One region of the Streptomyces sp. NBC_01460 genome, then DNA from elsewhere that is predicted to be linked to it. Evidence: riboswitches for the same ligand, from Rfam matches in the RefSeq annotation. Region 1 holds a riboswitch; the other holds the start of a gene.

Evidence for each region. A riboswitch is a leader RNA that binds a small molecule or an ion and turns the genes downstream of it on or off. The one in region 1 is predicted to bind S-adenosylmethionine.
Region 2: it holds a riboswitch for S-adenosylmethionine, as region 1 does, so the genes downstream of both, OG488_RS09975 (aminotransferase class V-fold PLP-dependent enzyme) here and thrC (threonine synthase) in region 1, are expected to answer to the same signal.

Annotation. Positions count from the first base shown of each region.
Region 1 covers NZ_CP109473.1:4,680,283-4,688,098, forward strand. The annotation lists gene otsB (trehalose-phosphatase) at 1-268, shown strand, start outside; gene OG488_RS21000 (alpha,alpha-trehalose-phosphate synthase (UDP-forming)) at 255-1,646, opposite strand; gene OG488_RS21005 (glucosyl-3-phosphoglycerate synthase) at 1,716-2,666, opposite strand; SAM riboswitch class I at 2,820-2,947, shown strand; gene thrC (threonine synthase) at 2,966-4,264, shown strand; gene OG488_RS21015 (MoaD/ThiS family protein) at 4,293-4,568, shown strand; gene OG488_RS21020 (cold-shock protein) at 5,019-5,225, shown strand; gene groL (chaperonin GroEL) at 5,557-7,179, shown strand; gene OG488_RS21030 (SDR family NAD(P)-dependent oxidoreductase) at 7,316-7,816, opposite strand, start outside.
Region 2 covers NZ_CP109473.1:2,237,452-2,245,267, reverse strand. The annotation lists gene OG488_RS10005 (hypothetical protein) at 1-96, opposite strand, end outside; gene ctaE (aa3-type cytochrome oxidase subunit III) at 284-904, shown strand; gene qcrC (cytochrome bc1 complex diheme cytochrome c subunit) at 960-1,769, shown strand; gene qcrA (cytochrome bc1 complex Rieske iron-sulfur subunit) at 1,766-2,818, shown strand; gene qcrB (cytochrome bc1 complex cytochrome b subunit) at 2,815-4,440, shown strand; gene trpD (anthranilate phosphoribosyltransferase) at 4,561-5,625, shown strand; SAM riboswitch class IV at 5,710-5,827, shown strand; gene OG488_RS09975 (aminotransferase class V-fold PLP-dependent enzyme) at 6,011-7,387, shown strand; gene OG488_RS09970 (Lrp/AsnC family transcriptional regulator) at 7,464-7,745, opposite strand; gene OG488_RS09965 (rhomboid family intramembrane serine protease) at 7,742-7,816, opposite strand, start outside.

The DNA of each region.
Region 1 (7,816 bases):
CCCGTCCGGCATGGACAAGGGCGTGGCGCTGGAGGGCTACGTGAAGGAGGTCGGCGCCGAGGCGGTGCTGTACGCCGGTGACGACCTCGGCGACCTCGCCGCGTACGCCGCCGTCGAGAAGCTCCGCACCGAGGGCGTCGCGGGCCTGCTCGTCTGCAGCGGCACCGAGGTCCCCGAACTCGCCGAGCGCGCCGACCTGGTGCTCCCGGGCCCGGCAGCGGTGGCGGACCTGCTCCACTCCCTCGCCCAGCACCTCACCCAGGGCTAGGGGCGTCCCGCAGCGCGTCCAGCTGGTCCAGGAACCACTGCTGCGGCGGGAGCGCCGTCGCGGCGGCGGCCAGGCGCTTCGTGCGGGCGCCCCGCTCGTCGGCGTCCATCGTCAGCGCCTCGTGCAGCGCCGCCGCCGTGGCCGACACGTCGTACGGGTTGACCACGATCGCGTCCTCGCCCAGCTCCTCGTAGGCCCCCGCCTCGCGGGACAGCACGAGCGCGACGCCGTGGTCGGAGACGACCGGGACCTCCTTGGCGACCAGGTTCATGCCGTCGCGGATCGGGTTGACCAGCGCCACGTCCGCCAGCCGGTACGCCGCCAGGGAGCGGGCGAAGTCGTCGTCGACGTGGAGCAGGACCGGGGTCCAGCCCTTCGTGCCGTACTCCGCGTTGATGCTGTCGGCGACCCGCTGGACCTCGGCCGTGTAGTCGCGGTAGACCGAGAGGTCCTGCCGTGAGGGGTAGGCGAAGGCGACGTGCACCACGCGCTCGCGCCACTCGGGGCGCTCCTCCAGGAGGGCCCGGTAGGCGTGCAGACCGCGGACGATGTTCTTGGAGAGCTCGGTGCGGTCCACCCGCACGATCGTGCGCCGGTCCGCGCCCACCTGGCCCCGGAGGATCTCCATGCGCTCGTCCACGTCGTCCTCGCGGGAGCGGCGGCGCAGGAAGTCCGCGTCGGCGCCCAGTCCGTGCACCCCGATCCGGGTGTGGCCGGTGCCGCCGAGGATCTCCGTGCAGCAGCTGATGAAGGCGTCGGCCCAGCGGCGGGTCAGGAACGCGGCGCGGTCGGCACCCAGGATGCCCTTGAGCAGCTGCTCGCCGATGTCGTCGGGAAGCAGCCGGAAGTAGTCGACGGGCGCCCAGGGGGTGTGCGAGAAGTGGCCGATCCGCAGGTCGGGGCGGAGCTCGCGCAGGATGCCGGGGACCAGCGAGAGGTGGTAGTCCTGCACGAGGACGGCGGCGCCCTCGGCCGCCTCCTCGGCGAGCGCCTCGGCGAAGGCCCGGTTGTACGCCTCGTAGGAGGCCCACTGGCGGCGGAACTCCGCGTCGAAGACGGGCTCCACCGGCGTCTGGTAGATCATGTGGTGGACGAACCAGAGCACCGAGTTCGCGATGCCGTTGTACGCGTCCGCGTGGACCTCCGCGTCGATGTCGAGCATCCGGACGCCGGGCTCGGACACCCCGCGCCGCACCGCCTCGCGGTCGCCGTCGCTGAGGGCGGCGCACACCCACAGCTTGTCGTCGACGGCGCTGAGGCCGGAGACCAGCCCGCCCCCGCCCCGTTTCGAGTCGAGCGTGCCGTCCTCCCGCCGTGCGTACGACACCGGGCCGCGATTGGACGCGACGAGGACCTGGGCAGCGTGCTCGGAGACCATGTACCCGAACCTAGCCCGTTCGGGAAGCCGCCAAACGTGAAGCGGGTGTGGAGCCGGGCGGGAGAAGCGTCACGCCGCGTCCCGGGAGGCGTACTCCGCGATGTCCCGCATCGGCGGCCGCTCCTCGGTGTCCACCGCGTGGGTGCGCGGGACGAAACCGCCGGGTCCTCGCTCGAACTGGACGAGCTCGGGCCGTACGAGCGGTCCCCGGGAGAGCCGCAGCTGCGCCGTGCGGTAGATCGCGGCCGACATCCGGCCGAGGGCCTGGCCGTCCTGGTGGCGGTGCCTGCGGACACCGACGTCGACCTGCGCCAGCGCGTCCAGGCCGACCGTGTGCAGCGCGTCGACGAGCAGGGCGAGCTCCACTCCGTAACCGACGGGGAAGGGGAGCCGCTCCAGCAGGGAGCGCCGCACCGCGTACTCGCCGCCCAGCGGCTGGACGAAGCCGGCCAGCCGCGGCCAGTGCAGATTGAGCAGCGGGCGGGCCACCAGCTCGGTCACCCGGCCGCCCTGTCCTGCCGCGTCGCCGAGCGGGCGGTCGTACATGGCCTTGACGAAGTGCACCGAGGGGTCGGTCAGCAGCGGTCCGACGATGCCGGAGACGAAGTCCGCGGAGAAGTCCTTCAGGTCCGCGTCGACGAAGCAGACGATCTCGCCGCTGGTCACCAGCAGCGAGCGCCACAGGACCTCGCCCTTGCCCGGCAGGGCGGGGATCCGGGGGAGGATCGCGTCGCGGTGCACGACCCGGGCGCCGGCCCGGCGCGCCTCCTCGGCGGTGGCGTCGGTGGATCCGGAGTCGATCACCACCAGCTCGTCGACGAGCGGGACCTTCTCCATCAGCTCGCGCCGGATCTCCGCGACGATCGCCCCGACCGTCGCCTCCTCGTCCAGCGCGGGCAGGACGACGCTCACCCGCGCGCGGTGCGGATCCGTCGCCCGCGCTGCCGTGAGGCGGTCCAGCGGGCGGTCGGCAGCCGACCAGGAACGCCTGGTCAGCCAGCGTTCCACCTCTTCCAGCACGGTCGATACTCCCTGTATGTGATCCATCTCGCGGTTCGGACGTCTATCTCAACCGTCCGGTGCTTCGGTTACAGTCTTGAACAACGCGGATGACCCTCGCATGTCGGGGTCGGTCCGCGAATAAACGCCCGGATCCATGGTCCGGTGCCATAGCGCTCATCCAGAGGGACTGAGGGAACGGCCCGTTGAAGTCCCGGCAACCCTCCTGCCGACCGCGAGGTCACGGTGGGGAAGGTGCCAATTCCGTCTTGTGGCGAAATACGTCGCAAGGAAGATGAGGAGAAAGGGCCTCCGCCATCATGGCCGTGCAGACAGTTGCAGCGAACACCAATTCTTCCGCCGTGGACCTCGGTCCCGCCGCGGCGCTTTCCTGCCGCGAGTGCGGCGAGCGTTTCGAGCTCGGACCCATTTTCGCCTGTGCGTCCTGTTTCGGGCCGCTCGAAGTGGCGTACGACCTGCCGAGCGGCTCCCCCGAAGAGCTGAAGAAGCGAATCGCCGAGGGTCCGAACAACATCTGGCGCTACGCGCCGCTGCTGCCGGTCCCCTCCGACGTCGCGGACAAGCCCAACATCAACCCCGGCTTCACGAAGCTGGTCAAGGCCGACAACCTCGCCCGCGAGCTGGGTGTGACCGGCGGCCTGTACGTCAAGGACGACTCCGGCAACCCGACGCACTCCTTCAAGGACCGTGTCGTCGCCATCGCCGTCGAGGCCGCCCGCGCCTTCGGATTCACCACACTCTCCTGCTCCTCCACCGGCAACCTCGCCGGCGCGGTGGGTGCCGCCGCCGCTCGCGCCGGCTTCCGCTCCTGCGTGTTCATCCCGCACGACCTGGAGCAGGGCAAGGTCGTCATGGCCGCGGTGTACGGCGGCGAGCTGGTCGGCATCGAGGGCAATTACGACGACGTCAACCGCTTCTGCTCGGAGCTCATCGGCGACCCGCTCGGCGAGGGCTGGGGCTTCGTCAACGTCAACCTCCGGCCGTACTACGGCGAGGGCTCCAAGACCCTGGCGTACGAGATCTGTGAGCAGCTCGGCTGGGAGCTGCCCGACCAGCTCGTCATCCCGATCGCGTCCGGCTCGCAGCTCACGAAGATCGACAAGGGTCTGCAGGAGCTGATCAAGCTCGGCCTCGTCGAGGACAAGCCGTACAAGATCTTCGGTGCCCAGGCCGAGGGCTGCTCCCCGGTCTCCACCGCCTTCAAGGCCGGCCACGACGTCGTGCGGCCCCAGAAGCCGAACACCATCGCCAAGTCCCTGGCGATCGGCAACCCGGCCGACGGCCCGTACGTCCTGGACATCGCCCGGCGCACCGGCGGTGCCGTGGAGGACGTCAATGACGAGCAGGTCGTCGACGCGATCAAGCTGCTGGCCCGGACCGAGGGCATCTTCGCGGAGACCGCGGGCGGTGTGACCGTCGGCGTCACGAAGAAGCTGATCGACGCCGGCCTGCTCGACCCGACGCTGACAACCGTGGTCCTGAACACCGGTGACGGCCTCAAGACGCTCGACGCGGTCGCCCCCACGACCGGCCTGTCGGCGACGATCCGGCCCAGCCTGGACGCGTTCCGCGACGCGGGCCTCGCCGCCGCCAACTGACCACCCGAGACCGAAGGAAGGCACCCACATGAGCGTCAAGGTCCGTATCCCCACCATCCTCCGCACCTACACGGACGGTCAGGCCGAGGTCTCGGCGGAGGGCGCGATCCTCTCCGAGGTCATCGCGTCCCTGGAGCAGAACCACCCGGGCATCGGCGCCCGTGTCCTCGACGACCAGGGCAAGCTGCGCCGCTTCGTCAACGTGTACGTCAACGACGACGACGTGCGCTTCGAGGGCGGTCTGGACGCGGCCACCCCGGACGGCGCCGGCGTCTCCATCATCCCGGCCGTCGCCGGAGGCTGACCGCCGCAGGCGCGATACGGGCCGGCTCGGCCGCCCGGTTCCACAGAGTGAGCAGAATGCCCCCCTCCGCGAGAGAAGCGGAGGGGGGCATTCTGCATGGTTGAGCGCGGTACAGTTGGGGAAGTCCCCGCAGCTACCCGCGCCGCCCGCATATGAGAATGCGCCTGGCCGCGACAAGAAGTAGCCAAAGTACGTGAACCCCTTGAGGCATAAGTGGCCTTTGTCAGGCCCGACTTGCCCTGGAATCCCATGAATTCCGCCTATCCGTGCGCTCGCGTGCGCCCAGAATTCTCGTCCGATTGACCTGTTGCAGAGGGCAGTTGGGCAGATACATTCGGCCGCGGTCGACGCGTTCCGGCGCACGCCACCCTCTCCTGTCGGAGGGTGAGTTCTGACCCGGGCCCGCGAAGTGCGGTGCTCGTGCAAGGGCCAGTAATAGGGGAGTTAGGCATGGCTCAGGGCACCGTCAAGTGGTTCAACGCGGAGAAGGGGTACGGCTTCATCGCGGTCGACGGTGGTGCGGATGTTTTCGTCCACTACAGCGCGATCCAGATGGACGGGTACCGCACCCTCGAAGAGGGTCAGCGAGTTGAATTCGAGATCTCGCAGGGCCAGAAGGGGCCGCAGGCGGACATGGTCAAGCTCGCCGTCGGCTGAGCTCGGCGCGGTCGGCCAACGACACTACTCACGCGCGAGAGGTCCGTACCCCCACCGGGGTGCGGGCCTCTCGTGCGTCCCCGGCCTGCCCTGTCGCTCCTCTGTTCGCCCCCGGTGGTTGTCCACATCCCGAGGACGACGCTTGCACTCGCAGGGGTCGAGTGCTAATCATTGGCGTTAGCACTCTCCAGGTGAGAGTGACAGAAACTTGGACCGGGCCGGTGAGGCCCGCAGGCCCAGTGGGGCAAGGAACCACTGAGCACGCTGGCCGTCCGTCGCGGGCGCCTCTCGGTCCGGAGAAATCCACCCCTGTCCGGGAGGACCACTTCACATGGCCAAGATCATCGCGTTCGACGAGGAGGCACGGCGCGGTCTCGAGCGCGGGATGAACCAGCTCGCCGACGCCGTCAAGGTCACCCTCGGCCCCAAGGGCCGTAACGTCGTCCTCGAGAAGAAGTGGGGCGCGCCCACGATCACCAACGATGGTGTTTCCATCGCCAAGGAGATCGAGCTCGAGGACCCGTACGAGAAGATCGGTGCGGAGCTGGTCAAGGAGGTCGCCAAGAAGACGGACGACGTCGCCGGCGACGGTACGACCACCGCCACCGTTCTCGCCCAGGCGCTCGTCCGCGAGGGCCTGCGCAACGTCGCCGCGGGTGCCAACCCGATGGCTCTCAAGCGTGGCATCGAGAAGGCCGTCGAGGCCGTCTCCGCCGCTCTGCTGGAGCAGGCGAAGGACGTGGAGACCAAGGAGCAGATCGCTTCGACGGCCTCCATCTCCGCTGCCGACACCGAGATCGGCGCCAAGATCGCCGAGGCGATGGACAAGGTCGGCAAGGAAGGCGTCATCACCGTCGAGGAGTCCCAGACCTTCGGTCTGGAGCTCGAGCTCACCGAGGGTATGCGCTTCGACAAGGGCTACATCTCGGCGTACTTCGCCACCGACATGGAGCGCATGGAGTCGTCGTTCGACGACCCGTACATCCTCATCGTCAACTCCAAGATCAGCAACGTGAAGGACCTCCTTCCGCTGCTCGAGAAGGTCATGCAGTCGGGCAAGCCCCTGCTGATCATCGCGGAGGACGTCGAGGGCGAGGCGCTGTCGACGCTGGTCGTCAACAAGATCCGTGGCACCTTCAAGTCCGTCGCCGTCAAGGCTCCGGGCTTCGGTGACCGCCGCAAGGCCATGCTCGGCGACATCGCCATCCTCACCGGTGGCACCGTCATCTCCGAGGAGGTCGGTCTCAAGCTGGAGAACGCCGGCCTGGACCTGCTCGGCACCGCCCGCAAGGTCGTCATCACCAAGGACGAGACGACGATCGTCGACGGCGGCGGTGACAGCGACCAGGTTCAGGGTCGCGTCAAGCAGATCCGCGCCGAGATCGAGAACTCCGACTCGGACTACGACCGCGAGAAGCTCCAGGAGCGTCTCGCGAAGCTGGCCGGCGGCGTGGCCGTCATCAAGGCCGGCGCCGCCACCGAGGTGGAGCTCAAGGAGCGCAAGCACCGCATCGAGGACGCGGTGCGCAACGCCAAGGCCGCCGTCGAGGAGGGCATCGTCGCCGGTGGTGGCGTGGCTCTGCTCCAGGCCACGGCCGTCTTCGAGAAGCTCGACCTGACCGGTGACGAGGCCACGGGCGCCAACGCCGTGAAGCTCGCGCTGGAGGCCCCGCTCAAGCAGATCGCCGTCAACGGTGGTCTCGAGGGTGGCGTCATCGTCGAGAAGGTGCGCAACCTGCCGATCGGTCACGGCCTCAACGCCGCGACCGGCGAGTACGTCGACATGATCGCCGAGGGCATCATCGACCCGGCGAAGGTCACGCGCTCCGCCCTGCAGAACGCCGCGTCCATCGCCGCGCTCTTCCTCACCACCGAGGCCGTCATCGCCGACAAGCCGGAGAAGGCCTCTGCGGCCGCTCCGGGCGGCATGCCGGGCGGTGACATGGACTTCTGATCCTCGGATCAGCAGCTCCTGGCAGTACCCGCAGTACCTGTACGACGCCGGCCCCCGGGATTCCTTCCCGGGGGCCGGCGTCGTCGTGCGCCGTGGCGCCCCGCTCCGCGCCATCGACGACCGCTGCTGTGGAGCGTCAGGGGGTGAAGGGGGCCACGCCGGTCAGTCGGGTGCTCGCTGCCCAGAGGGCTTGGCCGGTGGGCCGGTCGGCCATGTGGGGGTGGGGTGTTTCGAGGTGGGGCTTGCCGCTGAGGCCGAACCTGCTGGGGCCCCACAGCTGGCCGCCTCGGACGTCCGGGTCGAGGGTGGCCCGGACGGCGGGCCAGGCGCCGGCGTCCTTGCCCTGGAGAAGGGCTCTCGCGGGGAGGGCCAGGAGTTGTCGGGGTCCGGAGCGCTGGTGGATGCCGGGCCGGGGCGGGGTGAGGGCGTCCAGGGCGCCGCCGGGATGGGCGATCACGCTCATGCAGGTGCTGCCCGCGGCGCGCAGCCGGCGGTCGAGTTCGAGGGCGAAGGCCATCTGGGCGAGTTTGGAGCGGCCGTAGGTGCGCTTGGGGTCGTAGTCGCGTACGGATTGCAGGTCGTCGAGGTCGAGGCGCTCGGAGCGGGCGGCGAAGCTGCCCATGGTGATGATCCGGGC
Region 2 (7,816 bases), 2.4 Mb from region 1:
CACGTCCGCCGCAGGCCTGCGCCCGGCTGCCAGCCTCACCTGCTCGCGGGTGTTGGCGTCGTCGCTGTAGACCAGGACCGTGGCGGTCGGCTGCATTGTTCCTCCGTGACGTCTGTGTCTTCGGGGCTCTCGGGGCATGAACCGATGGGCGGATCGTACTCCGGCGGACTGCCTGTCAGCACCGGTAAGGACAGCGATTCGATGGGCCGTTCGGTGAGGACACACACCACTGACACACCGAACGGCACCCCCCGGAGTGAGGGCGGGATAAGCGACCGACATAATGTCGGTCGTGGCGACAGCAACGACAGTAGAAACCGGGCACGCGCACCCGTCGGTCAATCGGCCGAACCTCACCAGCGTCGGAACCATCATCTGGTTGAGTTCCGAGCTGATGTTCTTCGCGGCCCTCTTCGCGATGTACTTCACCCTGCGATCGGTGATGGGACCCGAACACTGGAAGGAGATGGCGCACCATCTGAACTTCCCGTTCTCGGCGACGAACACCACGATCCTGGTGCTTTCCTCACTCACCTGCCAGCTCGGCGTATTCGCCGCGGAGCGGGGCGATGTGAAGAAGCTCCGCACCTGGTTCATCATCACGTTCGTGATGGGTGCGATCTTCATCGGAGGCCAGGTCCTCGAGTACACCGAGCTGGTCAAGGAGGCGGGTCTCTCCCTGTCCTCCGACCCGTACGGTTCGGTGTTCTACCTGACGACCGGCTTCCACGGTCTGCATGTGACAGGCGGCCTCATCGCCTTCCTGCTCGTTCTGGGCAGGACATACGCGGCCTCGAGATTCACCCACGAGCAGGCCACCGCGGCCATCGTCGTGTCCTACTACTGGCACTTCGTCGATGTCGTCTGGATCGGCCTGTTCGCCACGATCTACATGATCAAGTAGCCGGGCTCGCACCCACCCATCATCGACGCAGAAGATCCTGACACCGGGGTAATCCGTGAAAAAGCTCTCCGCACGACGACGCCATCCGCTGGCGGCGGTCGTCGTACTACTCCTCGCGCTGGCGGCTACCGGGGGGCTGTACGCCGCGTTCGCGCCTGCGGGTAAGGCGCAGGCCGACGAAACCGCCCAGTCCCTCGCTATCGACGAGGGTAAGAAGCTCTACTCCGTGGGTTGTGCAAGCTGCCACGGATCCGGCGGTCAGGGGACCACCGACGGGCCGTCCCTCGTGGGGGTGGGTTCCGCCGCCGTCGACTTCCAGGTCGGTACGGGGCGTATGCCGGCTCAGCAGCCGGGTGCCCAGGTCCCGAAGAAGAAGGTCATCTACAACCAGGCCGAGATCGATCAGCTCGCGGCGTACGTGTCGTCGCTGGGTGCCGGTCCGATCACGCCCACGAAGAGTCAGGTCGATCCTTCGGGTGCTGACGTGGCCAAGGGTGGTGACCTGTTCCGCACGAACTGTGCGCAGTGCCACAACTTCACGGGTGAGGGTGGTGCCCTGACGAAGGGCAAGTACGCCCCGAGCCTTGAGGGTGTGAGCCCGAAGCACATCTACGAGGCCATGCAGACCGGCCCGCAGAGCATGCCCTCCTTCCCGGACAGCACGATGCCGGAGCAGGAGAAGAAAGACATCATCGCGTACATCAAGACCGTCAACGGTGACGATTCCGAGACCCCCGGCGGGCTCTCGCTCGGTGGCCTGGGCCCCGTCAGTGAAGGTCTCTTCGGCTGGATCTTCGGCCTGGGCGGCCTGGTCGCCATCGCCGTCTGGGTCGCGGCCCACACCGCTAAGGCCAAGAAGTCATGAGTAGCCAACAGATTCCAGAAGAGAACCTGCCGGTTGAGCAGGGGGCCGCGCACGGCGCGGTCGAGGTCGCGAACGATCCGTTCGCGGACCCGGGGCTGCCGGCCCACCGGCCGCGCGTCCAGGACATCGACGAACGGGCCGCGAACCGCTCCGAGCGGGCTGTCGCGTTCATGTTCACGCTGTCGATGCTGGCGACGGTCGGTTTCATCGCCTGTTACGTGATCTTCCCGGTCGACAAGATCGTCTACATCTGGCCGTTCGGTCATGTGAGCGCGCTGAACTTCTCCCTGGGTCTGACCCTGGGGCTGGCGCTGTTCTTCATCGGCGCGGGTGCCGTGCACTGGGCGCGGACCCTGATGTCGGATGTGGAGGTCGCCGACGACCGGCACGCGATCGAGGCGGAGCCCGAGGTCAAGGCCAAGGTGATGGCCGACTTCGCGGCGGGTGCCGCGGAGTCCGCGATCGGGCGGCGCAAGCTGATCCGCAACACGATGTTCGGTGCGCTGGCCCTGGTGCCGCTCTCCGGTGTGGTGCTGCTGCGTGACCTGGGTCCGCTGCCGGAGAAGAAGCTCCGCTCGACCCTGTGGGCCAAGGGCAAGCAGCTGGTGAACATGAACACCATGGAGCCGCTGCGTCCCGAGGACGTCGTGGTCGGTTCGCTGACCTTCGCCATGCCCGAGGGGCTGGAGGAGGACGCGCACGACTTCCAGACGCAGATCGCCAAGGCCGCCCTGATGATCATCCGGATCGAGCCGGACAACATCAAGGACAAGCGCGAGCGTGAGTGGGCCCACGAGGGAATCGTGGCGTTCTCCAAGATCTGCACCCATGTCGGCTGCCCGATCAGCCTGTACGAGCAGCAGACGCATCACGTGCTCTGCCCGTGCCACCAGTCCACCTTCGACCTCTCCGACGGCGCCCGCGTCATCTTCGGTCCGGCCGGTCATCCCCTTCCGCAGCTGCGGATCGGTGTGAACAGCGAGGGCAACCTCGAGGCGCTCGGTGACTTCGAAGAGCCCGTCGGTCCTGCCTTCTGGGAGCGCGGATGAGTACTGCGACGGAAACACAGCGCAAGGCGCCCGCCGGTGAGCGGGTGGCCGACTGGGCGGACGGCCGACTGGGCATCTACGGCCTGGCCAAGGCCAACATGCGCAAGATCTTCCCGGACCATTGGTCCTTCATGCTCGGTGAGATCTGCCTCTACAGCTTCATCATCATCATCCTCACGGGTGTGTACCTGACGCTGTTCTTCCACCCGAGCATGAACGAGGTCGTGTACCACGGCTCGTACGAGCCGATGCAGGGCATCCGGATGTCCGAGGCCTACGCCTCGACGCTGGACATCAGCTTCGACGTCCGCGGTGGTCTGCTCGTCCGGCAGATCCACCACTGGGCAGCGGTGATCTTCCTCGCCGGCATGTTCGTGCACATGTTCCGGGTGTTCTTCACCGGGGCGTACCGCAAGCCGCGTGAGATCAACTGGCTGTTCGGCTTCCTGCTGTTCGTCCTGGGCATGTTCACCGGGTTCACCGGCTACTCGCTCCCGGACGACCTGCTCTCCGGAACCGGCGTGCGCTTCACGCAGGGCGCCATCCTGTCGATGCCGATCGTGGGCACCTACATCTCGATGTTCCTGTTCGGCGGGGAGTTCCCCGGCGGCGACATCATCGCGAGGTTCTACTCGATCCACATCCTGCTGCTGCCGGGCATCATGCTCGGGCTCGTGGTCGGCCACCTCATCCTGGTCTTCTTCCACAAGCACACGCAGTTCGCCGGGCCTGGCAGGACGAACAAGAACGTCGTCGGCATGCCGCTGCTGCCGGTGTACATGGCCAAGGCCGGGGGCTTCTTCTTCCTGGTCTTCGGCTTCATCGCGATCATCGCGGCGATCGCCACGATCAACCCGATCTGGGCGCTCGGCCCCTACCGGCCCGACCAGGTGTCCACGGGCGCCCAGCCGGACTGGTACATGGGATTCGCCGAAGGCTTCGTCCGTGTGATGCCGGGCTGGGAGATCAACCTCTGGGGCCACACGCTGGTCCTGGGCGTGCTGATCCCGCTGGTCCTGTTCGGTGTGATCCTCGCGGCCCTGGCGCTCTACCCCTTCATCGAGTCGTGGATCACCGGGGACAAGCGCGAGCACCACATCCTGGACCGCCCGCGCAACGCTCCGACGCGCACCGGTCTCGGTGTCGCCTGGGTGACGATCTACTTCGTCATGCTGATCGGCGGCGGCAACGACATCTGGGCGACCCACTTCAACCTGTCGCTCAACGCGATCAGCTGGTTCGTGCGGATCGCCTTCTTCGTCGGCCCGGTCGTGGCGTTCGTCGTCACGCGCCGGATCTGCCTCGGCCTCCAGCGCCGCGACAAGGAGAAGGTGCTGCACGGGCGCGAGTCCGGCACCATCAAGCGCCTTCCGCACGGTGAGTTCGTGGAGATCCACGAGCCGCTCAGCCCGGGGCAGCTGCACACGCTCACGGCGCACGAGCAGTACAAGCCGCTCGAGATCGGCCCCACGGTCGACGAGAACGGTGTCGAGCGCAAGCCGTCGGCGGTCCAGAAGCTGCGGGTCCGGCTCAGCAAGAGCTACTACGGCGAGGACAACCAGATCGCCAAGCCCACCGTCGAGGAGTACAAGGAGATCACCGAGGGCCACGGCCACCACTGATCACCAGCTGAACGCCACAGCGGGAGCCCCGTCCATCCGATGGACGGGGCTCTTCGCCGTCCCCGGGGCTGGATAGGGTGGAGGCATTCTTGTACCGGCTGTGGACCCCAGGAGCGGACCATGAACGTTGTGACCCCGGACGGCGGCGACAGCGTGGCGGCCCCTACCTGGCCCGGCGTGCTGACCCCCCTCCTGCGCGGTGAGGACCTGAGCGAGGACGACACGGCCTGGGCCATGGACCGCATCATGAGCGGCGAGGCCTCCGACGTGCAGATCGCCGGCTTCGCGGTCGCGCTGCGCGCCAAGGGGGAGACCGTCGGCGAGGTCACCGGACTCGTCCGCGCCATGTACGAGCACGCCCACACCATCCACGTGCCCGGCCGCACGGTCGACATCGTGGGGACCGGTGGCGACATGGCCAAGACGGTCAACATCTCCACCATGTCCGCGATCGTCGTCGCGGGGACGGGCGCCAAGGTCGTCAAGCACGGCAACCGGGCCTCCTCCTCGGCGAGCGGGGCCTCGGACGTCCTGGAGAAGCTCGGCGTCAACCTCGACCTGACGCCTCAGCGCGTCGTCGCGGTGGCCGAGGAGGCGGGCATCACCTTCTGCTTCGCCGTGAAGTTCCACCCGGCCCTGCGGTACGCCGCGAGGGCCCGCAAGGAGCTCGGCACGCAGACCACCTTCAACATCCTCGGCCCGCTCACCAACCCGGCCCGGGTGCGCTCCCAGGCCATCGGGGTCGCCGACGTGAGGATGGCGCCCATCGTGGCGGGTGTGCTGGCGGCCCGGGGGAATTCGGCGCTGGTCTTCCGGGGCGACGACGGTCTGGACGAGCTGACCACCACGGCGACCTCGCGGGTCTGGATCGTCCGTGACGGTGCCGTCCGCGAGGAGGCCTTCGACCCGCGTGACGTCGGCCTGGACCTGGTCCCCGTCGAGGCCCTGCGCGGCGCGGACGCCTCGTACAACGCGGACGTGGCCCGTCGGCTGCTCGACGGGGAGAGCGGCCCCGTACGCGACGCGGTGCTGCTCAACTCCGCCGCCGCGCTGGTCGCCCTGGACCCGGCGGAGGGCACGCTGAACGAGCAGCTCGCGGCCGGGATCGCGCGGGCCGCGGAGTCGATCGACTCGGGCGCGGCCAAGCGCGCGCTGGAGCGCTGGGTGGCGGCCAGCAACGCCTGAGGGCGCACGGTGTGAGCAAGGGCGCAGTCCGCATCGCGGACTGCGCCCTTGCGCGTCGTCACGGGTATGGCAAGATGCTGCGCAGGTCATGAGTGACAGCGACTACGGCCCCGGCCCGCTGTCCGGCAACCCTCCGTCCGTGGCGGGGTGCCCCGGGTGAAGACCAGGCCGCAGGCAGCGAGGTCTGTGGCAAGCGCGGGCCCCTCGGCATCGTCGGATGCCACCCCTTGGGGTCCTTGGTCCCAGGGAGCCTCTTGTGAGCAAGCGAATGCGATAGGGCGAGACGCCCTCCTCCGCACACCCTTTTCTCTGTTCCCCGTACTGCTGCCGTGTCCTGTCGGACCGCCGGTGCGTGGATTTCGCCTGCCTCTTACGGGAGTTCGCCATGTCTGTCACCACCGCTGCCGTCGACCAGTCGGTTTGTGCCCCGCTGCCGGTTCTGGGTGCCGATGTCACCGTTCCGCTCGTGACGGGCGGAGATGTCACCTACGCCGCCCTCGACTACGCGGCCAGCGCCCCGGCCCTCCAGCGGGTGTGGGACGACGTGGCCGCCTACGCCCCGTACTACGGCAGCGTGCACCGCGGTGCCGGCTACCTCTCGCAGCTCTCCACCGACCTGTTCGAGAGCAGCCGCGTGACCGTGGCGGAGTTCCTCGGCTGCCGCGCCGACGACCAGGTGGTCTTCACCCGCTCCACGACCGACTCCCTCAACCTGCTGGCCGCCGCGCTTCCCGCCGACTGCCAGGTGTTCGTGTTCGAGACCGAGCACCACGCCTCGCTGCTCCCCTGGCGCGACGCCCGGGTGACCTACCTCGACGCTCCGCGCACCCCTGACCAGGCGGTCGCCACGCTGGAGCGGGCGCTGGCCGCCCGTGACCCCCACGGGCCCGCGCTGGTCTGCGTCACGGGCGCCTCCAACGTCACCGGTGAGCTGTGGCCGGTGAGGGAACTGGCCGTCGCCGCCCACGCCCACGGCGCGAGGATCGTGCTCGACGCGGCGCAGCTGGCGCCGCATCACCCGGTGGACATCGCCGCGCTGGACGTCGACTGGGTCGCCTTCTCCGGCCACAAGCTGTACGCGCCCTTCGGCTCGGGCGTGCTCGCCGGCCGGTCCGACTGGCTGGTGGCCGCGGAGCCCTACCTCGCCGGCGGCGGAGCCTCCCGCAAGGTCGCCCGGCGCACCGACGGCGGCGTCGACGTCGAGTGGCACACCACCGCGGCACGGCACGAGGCCGGATCGCCCAACGTCATCGGCGTCTACTCCATCGCCGCGGCCTGCAAGGCCCTGACCGAGGCGGGCTTCGACCGGCTGGTCGCGCGGGAGCAGCAGCTCGTGACCCGGGTCCGCGAGGGCCTGGCCGGTGTCCCCGAGGTCAAGGTGCTCTCGCTGTTCGGCGACGACGCCCCGAGGGTCGGCGTCATCTCCTTCGTGGTCGAGGGATGGAACAGCTCGCACTTCGCCGCGGCGCTCTCCGCCGAGTACGGCATCGGGGTGCGCGACGGACTGTTCTGCGCCCACCCGCTGGTGCGGACCCTGCTGGGCAGCGAGCCGCAGGACCCGGGCGAGTGCGGCGCCCCGGAGGCCGCGCCGGGGGAGAGGTCCCTCAACGCCATCCGGGTGAGCTTCGGCGCGGGCACGCCGGACGAGCACATCGAGCGGTTCGTCGGGGCCGTCCGGGAGCTGGTGAGCAAGGGCGCCCGCTGGACCTACCGCACCGAGGAGGGCCGCTGTGTGCCCGACCGGGGCGCCGCGCAGGTCTGACCGGTCCGGAGACGGCTCCGGCGGGGGACGGAAGGCATGCCTTCCGTCCCCCGCCGGAGCCGTACGCGCAGGAGCCCTAGGCGTCGAGGCCGATGGCGAAGGCCGCCTCGAGGTCGTGCTGCGAGTAGGTGCGGAACGCCACGTGGGTGTCCGTCGCCTCCACGCCCTGGATCTTGCTGATCCGGCCCGGGATGACATCGGCCAGATCGTCGTGCCGGGCCACCCGGACCATGGCGATCAGGTCGTACGTACCGGTGACCGAGAAGACCTCGCTGACGCTGTCCAGCGCGGCGATGGCCTCGGCGATCTCGGGAATCCGGTCCACGCTGGTCTTGATGAGCACGATCGCGGTGATCACGGCTGTCTTTCTCCCTCGGTGGCCGTGGCTGGAGCTTTCACTCTAGTCCCCCGGAACCGGCCCCAGGCGTA